DNA from 2 places in the Massilia sp. BAP21 genome. Region 2 is predicted to be linked to the other one. Evidence: predicted binding sites of a transcription regulator. Region 2 holds the regulator's gene; the other holds the start of a gene.
The links. The regulator FNR, encoded in region 2, switches genes on or off when oxygen is low (the NO sensors DNR and NnrR bind a similar motif). The targets are predictions, from matches to a motif close to TTGATNNNNATCAA.
Positions count from the first base shown of each region.

Region 1: the regulator FNR is predicted to act here: its motif matches at 3,750-3,763, upstream of ACWYRN_RS15625 (glycine-rich domain-containing protein).

Region 1 is NZ_CM173596.1:3,541,051-3,546,393, reverse strand. It holds gene ACWYRN_RS15635 (glutamine--tRNA ligase/YqeY domain fusion protein) at 1-1,720, shown strand, start outside; gene ACWYRN_RS15630 (CHASE domain-containing protein) at 1,900-3,726, shown strand; gene ACWYRN_RS15625 (glycine-rich domain-containing protein) at 3,956-4,903, shown strand; gene ACWYRN_RS15620 (hypothetical protein) at 4,987-5,250, opposite strand.
Region 2 is NZ_CM173596.1:5,731,777-5,737,119, reverse strand. It holds gene ACWYRN_RS24995 (VOC family protein) at 207-638, shown strand; gene fnr (fumarate/nitrate reduction transcriptional regulator Fnr) at 645-1,412, opposite strand; gene ACWYRN_RS24985 (cytochrome ubiquinol oxidase subunit I) at 1,643-3,112, shown strand; gene cydB (cytochrome d ubiquinol oxidase subunit II) at 3,116-4,123, shown strand; gene ACWYRN_RS24975 (DUF2474 domain-containing protein) at 4,123-4,284, shown strand; gene ACWYRN_RS24970 (TorD/DmsD family molecular chaperone) at 4,408-5,112, shown strand; gene ACWYRN_RS24965 (twin-arginine translocation signal domain-containing protein) at 5,105-5,343, shown strand, end outside.

The sequences.
Region 1 (5,343 bases), 2.2 Mb from region 2:
CGCGCCTTCGTCGAATTTTGTGCGCGCCATCATCGAGAACGACCTGGCGGCCGGCACCCACAAGCGCGACGGCATGCCGGAAGTCATCACCCGCTTCCCGCCCGAGCCGAACGGCTACCTGCACATCGGCCACGCGAAATCGATCTGCCTGAACTTCGGCCTGGCGCGCGACTACGCCGGCCGCTGTCACCTGCGCTTCGACGACACCAATCCCGAGAAGGAAGACCAGGAATACGTCGACACCATCATGGACAGCGTGAAGTGGCTGGGCTTCACCTGGGAGCAAGGCGGCGAGGAATACCTGCACTACGCCTCGGACTACTTCGGCAAGCTGTACGAGATGGCCGAGTACCTGATCAGCAAGGGCTACGCCTACGTCGACAGCCAGAGCGCCGAAGACATGGCGAAGAACCGCGGCAACTTCGGTACGCCGGGCACGAATTCGCCTTTCCGTAACCGCCCGCCGGAAGAATCGCTGCAACTCTTCCGCGACATGAAGGCCGGCAAGTACAAGGACGGCGAGCACATCCTGCGTGCCAAGATGAGCGAAGACGCGATGTCCTCGCCGATCATGACCAACCGCGACCCGGCCCTGTACCGCATCCGCCATGCGCACCACCACCGCACGGGCGACGACTGGTGCATCTACCCGATGTACGACTACACGCACCCGATTTCGGATGCGCTGGAAAGCATCACGCACTCGTTGTGCACGCTGGAATTCCAGGACCACCGCCCGTTCTACGACTGGCTGGTCGAGACCCTGGCCGAGGGCGGCTTCTTCCCGCGCCCGGTGCCGCGCCAGTACGAATTCTCGCGCCTGAACTTGACTTACGTTGTCACCTCGAAGCGCAAGCTGCGCGCGCTGGTCGACGATGGCGTGGTCACCGGCTGGGACGACCCGCGCATGCCGACCATCGTCGGCCTGCGCCGCCGCGGCTACACGCCGGAATCGCTGCAGCTGTTCTGCGAGCGCATCGGCGTCTCGAAGGCCGATGGCTGGATCGACATGAGCACGCTGGAAGGCGCGCTGCGCGACGACCTCGATCCGAAGGCGCCGCGCGCGATCGCCGTCCTGCGTCCTTTGAAACTGATCGTCGATAACTTCCCTGAAGGCGAAGCCCACGACTGCACCTCGCCGGTCCACCCGCACCACCCGGAAATGGGCCTGCGCCACTTCCCGTTCACACGCGAACTGTGGATCGAGCAGGAAGACTTCATGGAAACCCCGACCAAGGGTTACTTCCGCTTCACCCCGCCAGTCGGCGACCAGCCGGGCGCGCGCGTGCGCCTGAAATACGGCTACGTGGTCGAGTGCACCGGTTACGACAAGGACGAGAACGGCAAGGTCACCGCCGTGCACGTGAAGTACTTCGCCGATTCGAAGTCGGGCACGCCAGGCGCCGACAACTACAAGGTCAAGGGCAACATCACCTGGGTCAGCGCCGCCTCGGCACTCGAAGCCGAAGTGCGCCTGTACGACCGCCTGTTCCTGGAAGCCCAGCCGGACGCGGGCGGCAAGGACTTCAAGGCCGCGCTGAACCCGAACGCGCTGGAAACCGTCACCGCCTATCTCGAGCCGGGCATGGCCGCCGCTGTAGCGGACCAGCGCTTCCAGTTCGAGCGCCACGGTTATTTTGTTGCCGACCGTGTCGATTCGCAGCCGGGCAAACCCGTGTTCAACCGCGTGACCACGCTGAAGGATAGCTGGGGTAAATAAGTAATTTTCCTGGCATAAACAATCCCGCCCGGGTAACCGCGGCGGGATTTTTTTTATGTCGTTCACCTGCCGCCATCAACCTATCAGGGTTGCTAGGTAACAGCCAAGGTCTGTCTGCGCGATTCTGATCGAAATCAAAAAGGTCATAGAAAAACACACAGACCGAGGCGGACATGGGGATGACAGCCGACTTCACTGCAACAATCCGGGCAATCAAACTCGGCTCTTGGCTGGGCGCCCTGCTCTCGCTCGGCGTGGGGGCGGGCCTGCACATCAGCACCAGCCGCGCTATCGAATACGATTCGCACGAGCGCTTCCTGCACATGGCGCGCAACGTGCAGTCGATCCTGGACGGGCGCATCAAGACCTATGCCGACCTGCTGCGCGGCGCATCGGCCCTGTTCCTGACAGACGAGAACCTGTCGCGCCAGCAGTTCCAGCAATATGTCGTCGGCCTCGACCTGAGCAACCATTTCCCCGGCGTCGAGACCATCAATTTCGCACGCCACGTCACGGATGCCGAGCGTGCGTCGTTCGAGCAGCAGGTACGACGCGAACTCGACGGCAGACAGCATGCCTTCCGCATCTGGCCCGAAGGCCGGCGCCCCGAATACACGGTACTCACCTTCGTCGAGCCGAACCAGGCCTGGAACAACCGCCTCGGCATGGACCTGCAGGCGCGCCCCGCCGTGGCGCTGGCCCTGGCACACTCGCGCGATACCGGCGAAGCCTCGACCTCGGGCACGCGGGTGGCGATCCGCAGCAGCGGCAGCGGCCTGGGCATGCGCATGCCGGTCTACCGTCCGGCCATGCCCCTGGGCGACGTGGCCCAGCGCCGCGCCGCCTACATCGGCTCGGTCGGGATCGGCTTCAGCGTCGAGCGCCTGGCCCAGGGCGTACTCGACAACATGCCGAAGCACTCCACGCGCCTCGTGATTTCCGGCATGAGTCCGGTGGAAGAGCCTGGCGGGCCGCCGGGGGTCTACAAGCGCACCGTGTTCTTCGACAACTATCCCGATGCCGCCGACGACCCGGGCGTGTTCCGCGCCCTGCTGCCGGTGGGCGTGAGCGGACGCGGCTGGGACATCGACTTTCGCGTCAGCAAGCGCGACATGTATTCGGAGCTCGACATCTACCTGCCCTGGGTGGCGATGCTGGCCGGCATGGTCGGCACCAGCCTGCTGTATGCGCTGTACCAGACCCTGAGCTCCTCGCGCCGGCGCGCCATCGAGCTGGCCGAGGAAATGACGGGTGAACTGCGCGCCAGCGAAGCCAAGCTGCAAAAGACCAACGACAATTTGCGGCGCCTGGCGGCCCATGCGGAAACCATCAAGGAAAGCGAGCGCAAGCGCATTGCGCGCGAGATCCACGACGATCTCGGCCAGAACCTGCTGGCCCTGCGCATCGAGGCCGACCTGCTGGCCTCGCGCACCAGCGGCCGCCACCCGCGCCTGCACGCGCGGGCGCGTTGGACCCTGGAACAGATCGACGCCACCATCAAGAGCGTGCGCCAGATCATCAACGACCTGCGGCCGCACGTGCTCGACCTGGGCCTGACGGCGGCGGTCGACTGGCAGATCGCCGAATTCCAGCGCCGCACCGGCATTGCCTGCGAGCTGGTGTCGGACGGACGCGAGCTGCACGTCAGCGACCGCTGCGCCACCACCCTGTTCCGCATCCTGCAGGAGTCGCTGACGAACGTCTCGCGCCACGCGCGCGCTACCAGCGTGCGGGTCGAGCTGGCGCTGGACGAGGAGTCGATCACGATGACGGTCAGCGACAACGGCATCGGCCTGAACAAGGGCGGCGGACAGAAACCGGGTTCCTTCGGCCTGGTCGGCATCGAGGAAAGGGTGCGCATCCTGGGCGGAAAATGCGTCATTACCAGCCGGCCGAACGCCGGCACCACGGTGCACGTGGCGATTCCAGTGGCCGACAACCTGCTGTCGGTTGCTCCGGGAACGCCGACCGTCGCCAGCCCGGCGAAAGCGTTCGAGAGCCTGTAGTGCGATTTACCACAAGAAATTGCTTGACCTCACTCAACTTGCGCAAAATCAATTATTTCAGGAAGTTTGGGGTAGAGAATGGTTCTCACTGTGATGCATCAACAAGCCCGCAGCAATGCACACAGCAATAACCCCGAGGAGGACCAGACCATTCGCCAGCATGTCTCATCGACCGTCCAGTCATACACAACACAATAACGATGCAGTATCCAAAACGATAGGATGAATCATGATCTCGAATAACGATTTCGCAGCAATCGCCGCGCTGGATTTGACCCCGATTAAAGTAAAGCTGATGCACAAGAAATCCGGCGAAGGCTGGTCGCTCGACAAGGCCAATGCCATGGAAATCGAGTACCGCCGCTTCCTGTATCTGATGAAGGCCTTCCCGAACGACGAGACCGCGCCGCAGGTCGATGTCGACACCTTCTGGCACTACCACATCCTCGACACCATGAAGTACGCCCAGGACTGCGAACAGGCTTTCGGCTACTTCCTGCACCACTACCCCTACATCGGCCTGCGCAGCGAAGACGACGTCGCCGTCCAGCAGCAGGCAGGCGAACGGATGCGCGAACTGTACGAATCGACCTTCGGCGAAGCCTACTTCAGCTTCGATGCCGAAGCCAAGGCCGATCTCGCCTGGTGCGGCCGTGCCCCGGCGAATGTGGTTGACGCCGCTGCCGAGGCGGCATGGTGCGGCCGTGCGCCGGCAGTAAGCGCCGAAGGCGCTGCCGAGACCGCCTGGTGCGGCCGTGCGCCGGCAGTAACCGCCGATGGCGCCGCCCAGACCGCCTGGTGTGGCCGTGCGCCGGCCGGCACCGATGCCGCCCTGGCCAAGACCGCGTGGTGCGGCCGGGCGCCGATCAAGCCGATCGCCGATGCGGTACAGACCGCCTGGTGCGGCCGGGCGCCGGCAAAAGCCGAAGCCGCCGCGAAAGATACCGCCTGGTGCGGGCGCGCCCCGGCCAAGTCCGAGGCAGCCGCGAAGGACACCGCATGGTGCGGCCGTGCCCCGGCAAAAGCCGACGCCGCTGCGAAAGATACCGCGTGGTGCGGGCGCGCCCCGGCAAAGACCGCGGCTGCGCAGGACACCGCCTGGTGCGGCCGCGCTCCTGCCGCAACCGCGGCGGCCGCCCAGACCGCGTGGTGCGGCCGGGTTCCGGTTGCTGCCTGAGAAAAAAGAAAGGCAGGGCCGGCTCACGCCGCCCTGCCCCTGGCAAAGTCTTGCAAAGCCGGCCCGTGCAGCCGGCTTTTTCTTTAGGCCGCAGCCGCTTCGGCGCGCGTCGATACCATCAGCGCGCGCAGTTCGCGGATGCTGAAATCGCTGATTTCGTGCATGCGCAACAGAATGGTGGCGCCGATCGGCAGGGTGTTGTGGCGAATCTTGCTGATCACCGGCGGCGCCACTTCCAGGGCGCGCGACAGGGCTGCATCGTTTTTCAGTTGCAGTTTGGCGATGATGGCGTCCAGGACGCGGTTCGGGTCGTAATCTGCGCCTTCCGGCAGTCTTCTGATAGGCATTCTTGAATTCTTTCTAAATATCACAATCCGTCAGTAATTTCTTACATCTAACTTTTGAGCGTAAAAAATTGGCCTGGCGAGCTAAATCGACAC
Region 2 (5,343 bases):
GAGAACCACCCTACGTAGCTATCTGGTTTTTGTAGGGTGGACCGGGCCGCGCAAGGCACCTGTGTCCACGCTGTACGACGGCTGATCATCCGTGCCGTATAAAACAATGGCGCATGGTCGCACATGGTGACACCGCGTGGGCACGAGTGCCCACCCTACGAAACTGCGGCATAATTCCTGCACCACCGTTGTCAAGGAGACGCACCATGGAAACCCAGGAATTGCACCGCGGACGCCTGATCGACCACTTGCAACTGGTGGTGCGCGACCTGCCCGCGTCGAAACGCTTCTATACCGCCGTGTTCGAGGTGCTGGGCATCCCGCTGGGCGGCGAGGGCATTGATTACTTCTGGGCCGACGAGCTCTTCATCTCGACGAAAACCAGCGACGCCGCGCAGGGCGAGCTCACCGGCCGCCATCACCTGGCCTTCCAGGCCGCCGGCCGCGCCATGGTCGACGCCTTCCACCAGGCCGCGTTACAAGCCGGCGGCAAGGACAACGGCGCCCCCGGCGAACGCGCCATCTACCACCCCGGCTACTACGGCGCCTTCGTCCTCGACCCCGACGGCAACAACATCGAGGCCGTCTTCCACGGCGAAGCGAAACGCAGCGCGCCGTCGGTGAAGGTCACGTTCTAATCAAGTTCACGCCATCGGCGTGCACTGCTCGGTCCCGGCCGCGATTGCCCGCAAGCGCGCCGGTTCCAGCAGCGTCACCTCGCGCTTGTCGACCGCGATCCAGCCCTGCTTCTTGAAGCGCGACAGCAGCCGGCTCACGCTCTCGATGGTCAGCCCCAGGTAATTCCCGATGTCCTCGCGCGACATGCGCAGCGCAAAGCTGGTCGACGAATAGCCGCGCGCCGCATAGCGCGCCGACAGGTTCACCAGGAACACGGCAAAGCGCTGCTCGGCGCGCATGTTCCCCAGCAGGAGCATGACGTTCTGCTCGCGCGTGATTTCCTGGCTCATGATGCGGTGGAAGTGGCGCAGCAGGGCCGGCACTTCGCCGAACAGTTCTTCCAGGCGCGAGAACGGAATCTCGCATACCTCGCTGTCTTCCAGCGCCACCGCGTCGCAATGGTGACGGTCGCCGCTGATCGCATCCATGCCCAGCAGCTCGCCGGCCATCTGGAAGCCGGTGATCTGCTGTTCACCGGCCGCGTTGATCTGGTAGGTCTTGAAGTGCCCGAAGCGCACCGCGTACAGGCTGCGGAAAGGCTCGCCCATCGCATACAGGCGCTCGTCCTTTTCGAGCCTGCGGCGGCGCCCGATGATCTTGTCGAGGCGGTCGATGTCCGCGTTTTCCAGGCCCATCGGCAGGCAGAGCTGGTGCATGCTGCAGGCGCTGCAGCTGGCCTTCAGCGCACCGATGCTGATCGGGGCGGAGGTGGTGGAAGAGGTGTCCTGGGTCATCGGCTGGAAAATGGGATGGCAGTCAATACCGGGATTATAGTCCCGGTCGCTTTTGCAACCCAGCCTTTCGGTTCACGCTGCGTTGCGGAAAGGGTCGATGAACCGCTGCAAAAGCCTGCCGACACGGGGCTTGATGCAGCGGTCAACTTGCGCGTGAAGTGGCAAAAACGGCAATTGTGCGCGCCCGCTGCCATGCTAGATTCGGAACACCACAGCCCACAGGAGCGTTCATGTTCGGTTTTTCGGCCCTGGATCTGGCACGCATCCAGTTCGCTTTCACGATGTCCTTCCACATCCTGTTCCCGGCCGTGACCATCGGTCTCGCCAGCTACCTGGCCGTGCTGGAACTGTCGTGGCTGCGCACCAAACGCCAGGTGTATGTCGACCTGTACCACTTCTGGCTGAAGATTTTCGCCGTCATGTTCGGCATGGGCGTGGTGTCGGGCATCGTCATGGCCTACCAGATCGGTACCAACTGGAGCACCATGTCCGAGTTCGCCGGCAGCATCATGGGGCCGGTGCTGGCCTACGAGGTGCTGACCGCCTTTTTCCTGGAAGCCGGTTTCCTCGGCGTGATGCTGTTCGGCTGGAACCGCGTCGGCCCGCAGCTGCATTTCGTCGCCACCGCCATGGTCGCGGTCGGCACCCTGATCTCGGCCACCTGGATCCTGGCCGCCAACAGCTGGATGCAGACGCCGCAGGGCTATGCCATCGAGGGCAACCGCATGGTGCCCGTCGACTGGCTGGCGATCATCTTCAATCCCTCGTTCCCGTTTCGCCTGATGCACATGGTGGTCGCCGCCTACCTCACCACGGCGCTGATCGTCGGCGCGGTCGGCGCCTGGCAGCTCTTGCGGCGGCGCGACAATCCGGCGGTGCGCAAGATGCTGTCGATGGCGATGTGGATGCTGCTGATCGTGGCCCCGATCCAGGCCGTGATCGGCGATTTCCACGGCCTGAACACGGCTGAACACCAGCCGGCCAAGCTGGCGGCTATGGAGGGGCATTGGGAGAACACGCCGGGCGAAGCGGTCGGCCTGAAGCTGTTCGGCATACCCGACATGCAAGCCGAAACCACCCGTTACGCGGTCGAGGTGCCGCACCTGGGCAGCCTGATCCTCACCCACAGCTGGGAAGGCCAGTTCCCGGGCCTGAAGGATTTCCCGAAGGACGAGCGGCCGAACTCCCTGATCGTGTTCTGGAGCTTCCGCGTAATGGTGGGCCTGGGCCTCTTGATGATCGCGCTCGGCGCCTGGAGCCTGTGGCTGCGGCGGGAAGGGCAAATCTTCACGAAACGGCTGTTCCTGCGCGCCGCCTTGTGCATGGGGCCGGCGGGCCTGGTCGCCATCCTGGCCGGCTGGGTCACCACCGAGGTCGGACGCCAGCCCTGGGTGGTCTACGGCGTGCTGCGCACGGCCGACGCGGTGTCGCCGCACGGCGCGCCGGCGTTGGCGCTGACGCTGGGGATCTTCGTGGTGGCGTACTTCTTCGTGTTCGGCGCCGGCACCATCTACGTGCTGCGCATGATGCGCAAGGGACCGCAGCACTTCGAGCTGCAGCGCACGCCCGAGGGCGGGCCGGGCGAAGGCCGCACGCCGATGCGGCCGATGTCGGCGGCGGACGTCGGCAACGACGATGACGGCACCGGCGACGGCGACGGCGCCGGCCTGGACCTGGGCGGCGACGGAAAGAGGAGCTGAAGGATGGGTATCGATACCTCGGTCATCTGGGCCGTCATCATTTATTTCGCCGTCTTCATGTATGTGCTGCTCGACGGTTTCGATCTCGGCATCGGTATCCTGTTCCCGTTCGTGAAGGGAAAGCGCGAGCGCGACACCATGATGAATACCGTGGCCCCGGTCTGGGACGGCAACGAAACCTGGCTGGTGCTGGGCGGGGAGGGCTTGCTGGCGGCCTTCCCGGTGGCCTACTCGATCATCCTCTCGGGCCTTTACCTGCCCCTGATCTTCATGCTGGTCGGGCTGGTGTTCCGCGGCGTGGCCTTCGAGTTCCGCTTCAAGGCCAGGGACAATCGCCGCCACTTGTGGGACAAGGCCTTCATCGGCGGCTCGTTCACGGCCGCCTTCTTCCAGGGCGTGTCGCTCGGCGCCTTCCTCGACGGCATCGCCGTATCGGGCCGCAGCTATGCCGGCGGCGTGCTCGACTGGATCGCGCCTTTCCCCATCCTGGCCGGCTTCGGCGTCATCATCGCCTATACCCTGCTGGGCAGCACCTGGCTGATCATGAAGACCGAGGGCGAGCTGCATGCGCGCATGGTGCAGGTGGCCAGGCCCTTCGCCCTGATGCTGCTCGCGGCCATCGTGGTGGTCAGTATCTGGACCCCGCTGCGCGACCCGGCGGTGGCGGACCGCTGGTTCACCTTCCCGAACACCCTGTTCCTGGCGCCGGTGCCGATCCTGGTGCTGCTGTCGATCGCGCTGCTGCTCGGCTCGCTCAAGGGCAAGCCGCACCGCTGGCCTTTCGTCGCGGCGCTGGCCCTGGTCTTCCTCGGCTACACCGGCATGGCAATCAGCATCTGGCCGCATATCGTGCCGCCCACCATCACGATCTGGGAAGCCGCCTCGCCGCCGGCCAGCCAGGGCTTCGCGCTGGTCGGCACGCTGCTGATCCTGCCCATCATCCTGATGTACACGGTCTGGTCGTACTGGGTATTTCGCGGCAAGGTCAAGGCCGACGCGGGGTACCACTGATGCGCGGCCTGTCTTTCCTGCGATTCCTGCATGGTCGACCGGCGCCGCTCTGGCTGCGCCGCCTGGGCTGGATGCTGGCCCTGTGGGCGGGCGGGGTGGCGGCGCTGTTCCTGGTCGCTTCCCTGATCCGGGCCATCATGCATGCCGCCGGCATGCGCTGAACACGCATGTCCTGGCAGGTGGCGCGCGTCCAGACATATGCAAAGCATTTCCAAGCGTGCGCACCTTTGCGGGCTGAGGGAATACACTTTAGATGAACATTTAATAACGGAGACCATCAGCCCATGCAGCCAGCATTCTCTGAAAACCTATCCCATCAGGTAAATGACGCTGCCCGCGCCGCCTCCTCCGTTGGCGTGGCGCTTCCCCTGTCGAGCGAAGACCAGGCCCGGGCCGACCTGTATGCGCTGGCCGCGCGCCTGCTGCTGGCGCCTCCGGGCGCGGCATTGCTGGCCCAGCTGGGCGCGGCCGACCCGATCCTGGCCGAAGGCGGCGACCCGGCCCTGGAGCGGGCCTGGGAAAAGCTGGTCCAGGCGTCGAGCGTGATGGACGCCGATGCGGTGGCCGCCGAATTCGACGCCCTGTTCGTCAGCGACGGCACGCCCAAGCTCAATCCCTATGGCTCGCTGTACATCTCGGGCTTCATGAACGACAGCCCGCTGGCCGAGCTGCGCGGCGACCTGGCGCGCTTCGGCATCAAGCGCATGCGCGGCGTCGGCGAGTTCGAGGACCACCTGGGCGCGCTGTGCGAAACCATGCGCGTCCTGATCGCGGGCGGCGCCGCGGGTGGCCACATGATTGCGCGCCGTTCCCACGCCGAACAGCAGGCCTTCTTCGAAGCGCGCATCGCGCCCTGGTACGAACGCTGCCTGGACGATATCGCCGAAGCTGAAGACGCAAACTATTACTGCCTGGTGGCCGCTTTTGTCGGCGCGCTGCTGGAAATCGAAGCCGACGCCTTTGTGGTGGAAGAGGGCTTCGATGACTGATCGAAAGGATGTCACGATGGACCGCGAACCCGTATCCGCAGCGGCGGAAGGCGCCGCTACCCCCGATCCTGCACGCCGCAGCTTCCTGAAAGCCGCGCCGCTGGGCGCGCTGGCGGCCGTGGCCGGCGGCGCCGAAGCCAAGCCGGAGATCAAACCCGCCGAAGCAGCCAAGCCGGAAGTAAAACGCGGCTATCACGAAACCGAGCACATCCGCCGTTACTACCAGACCGC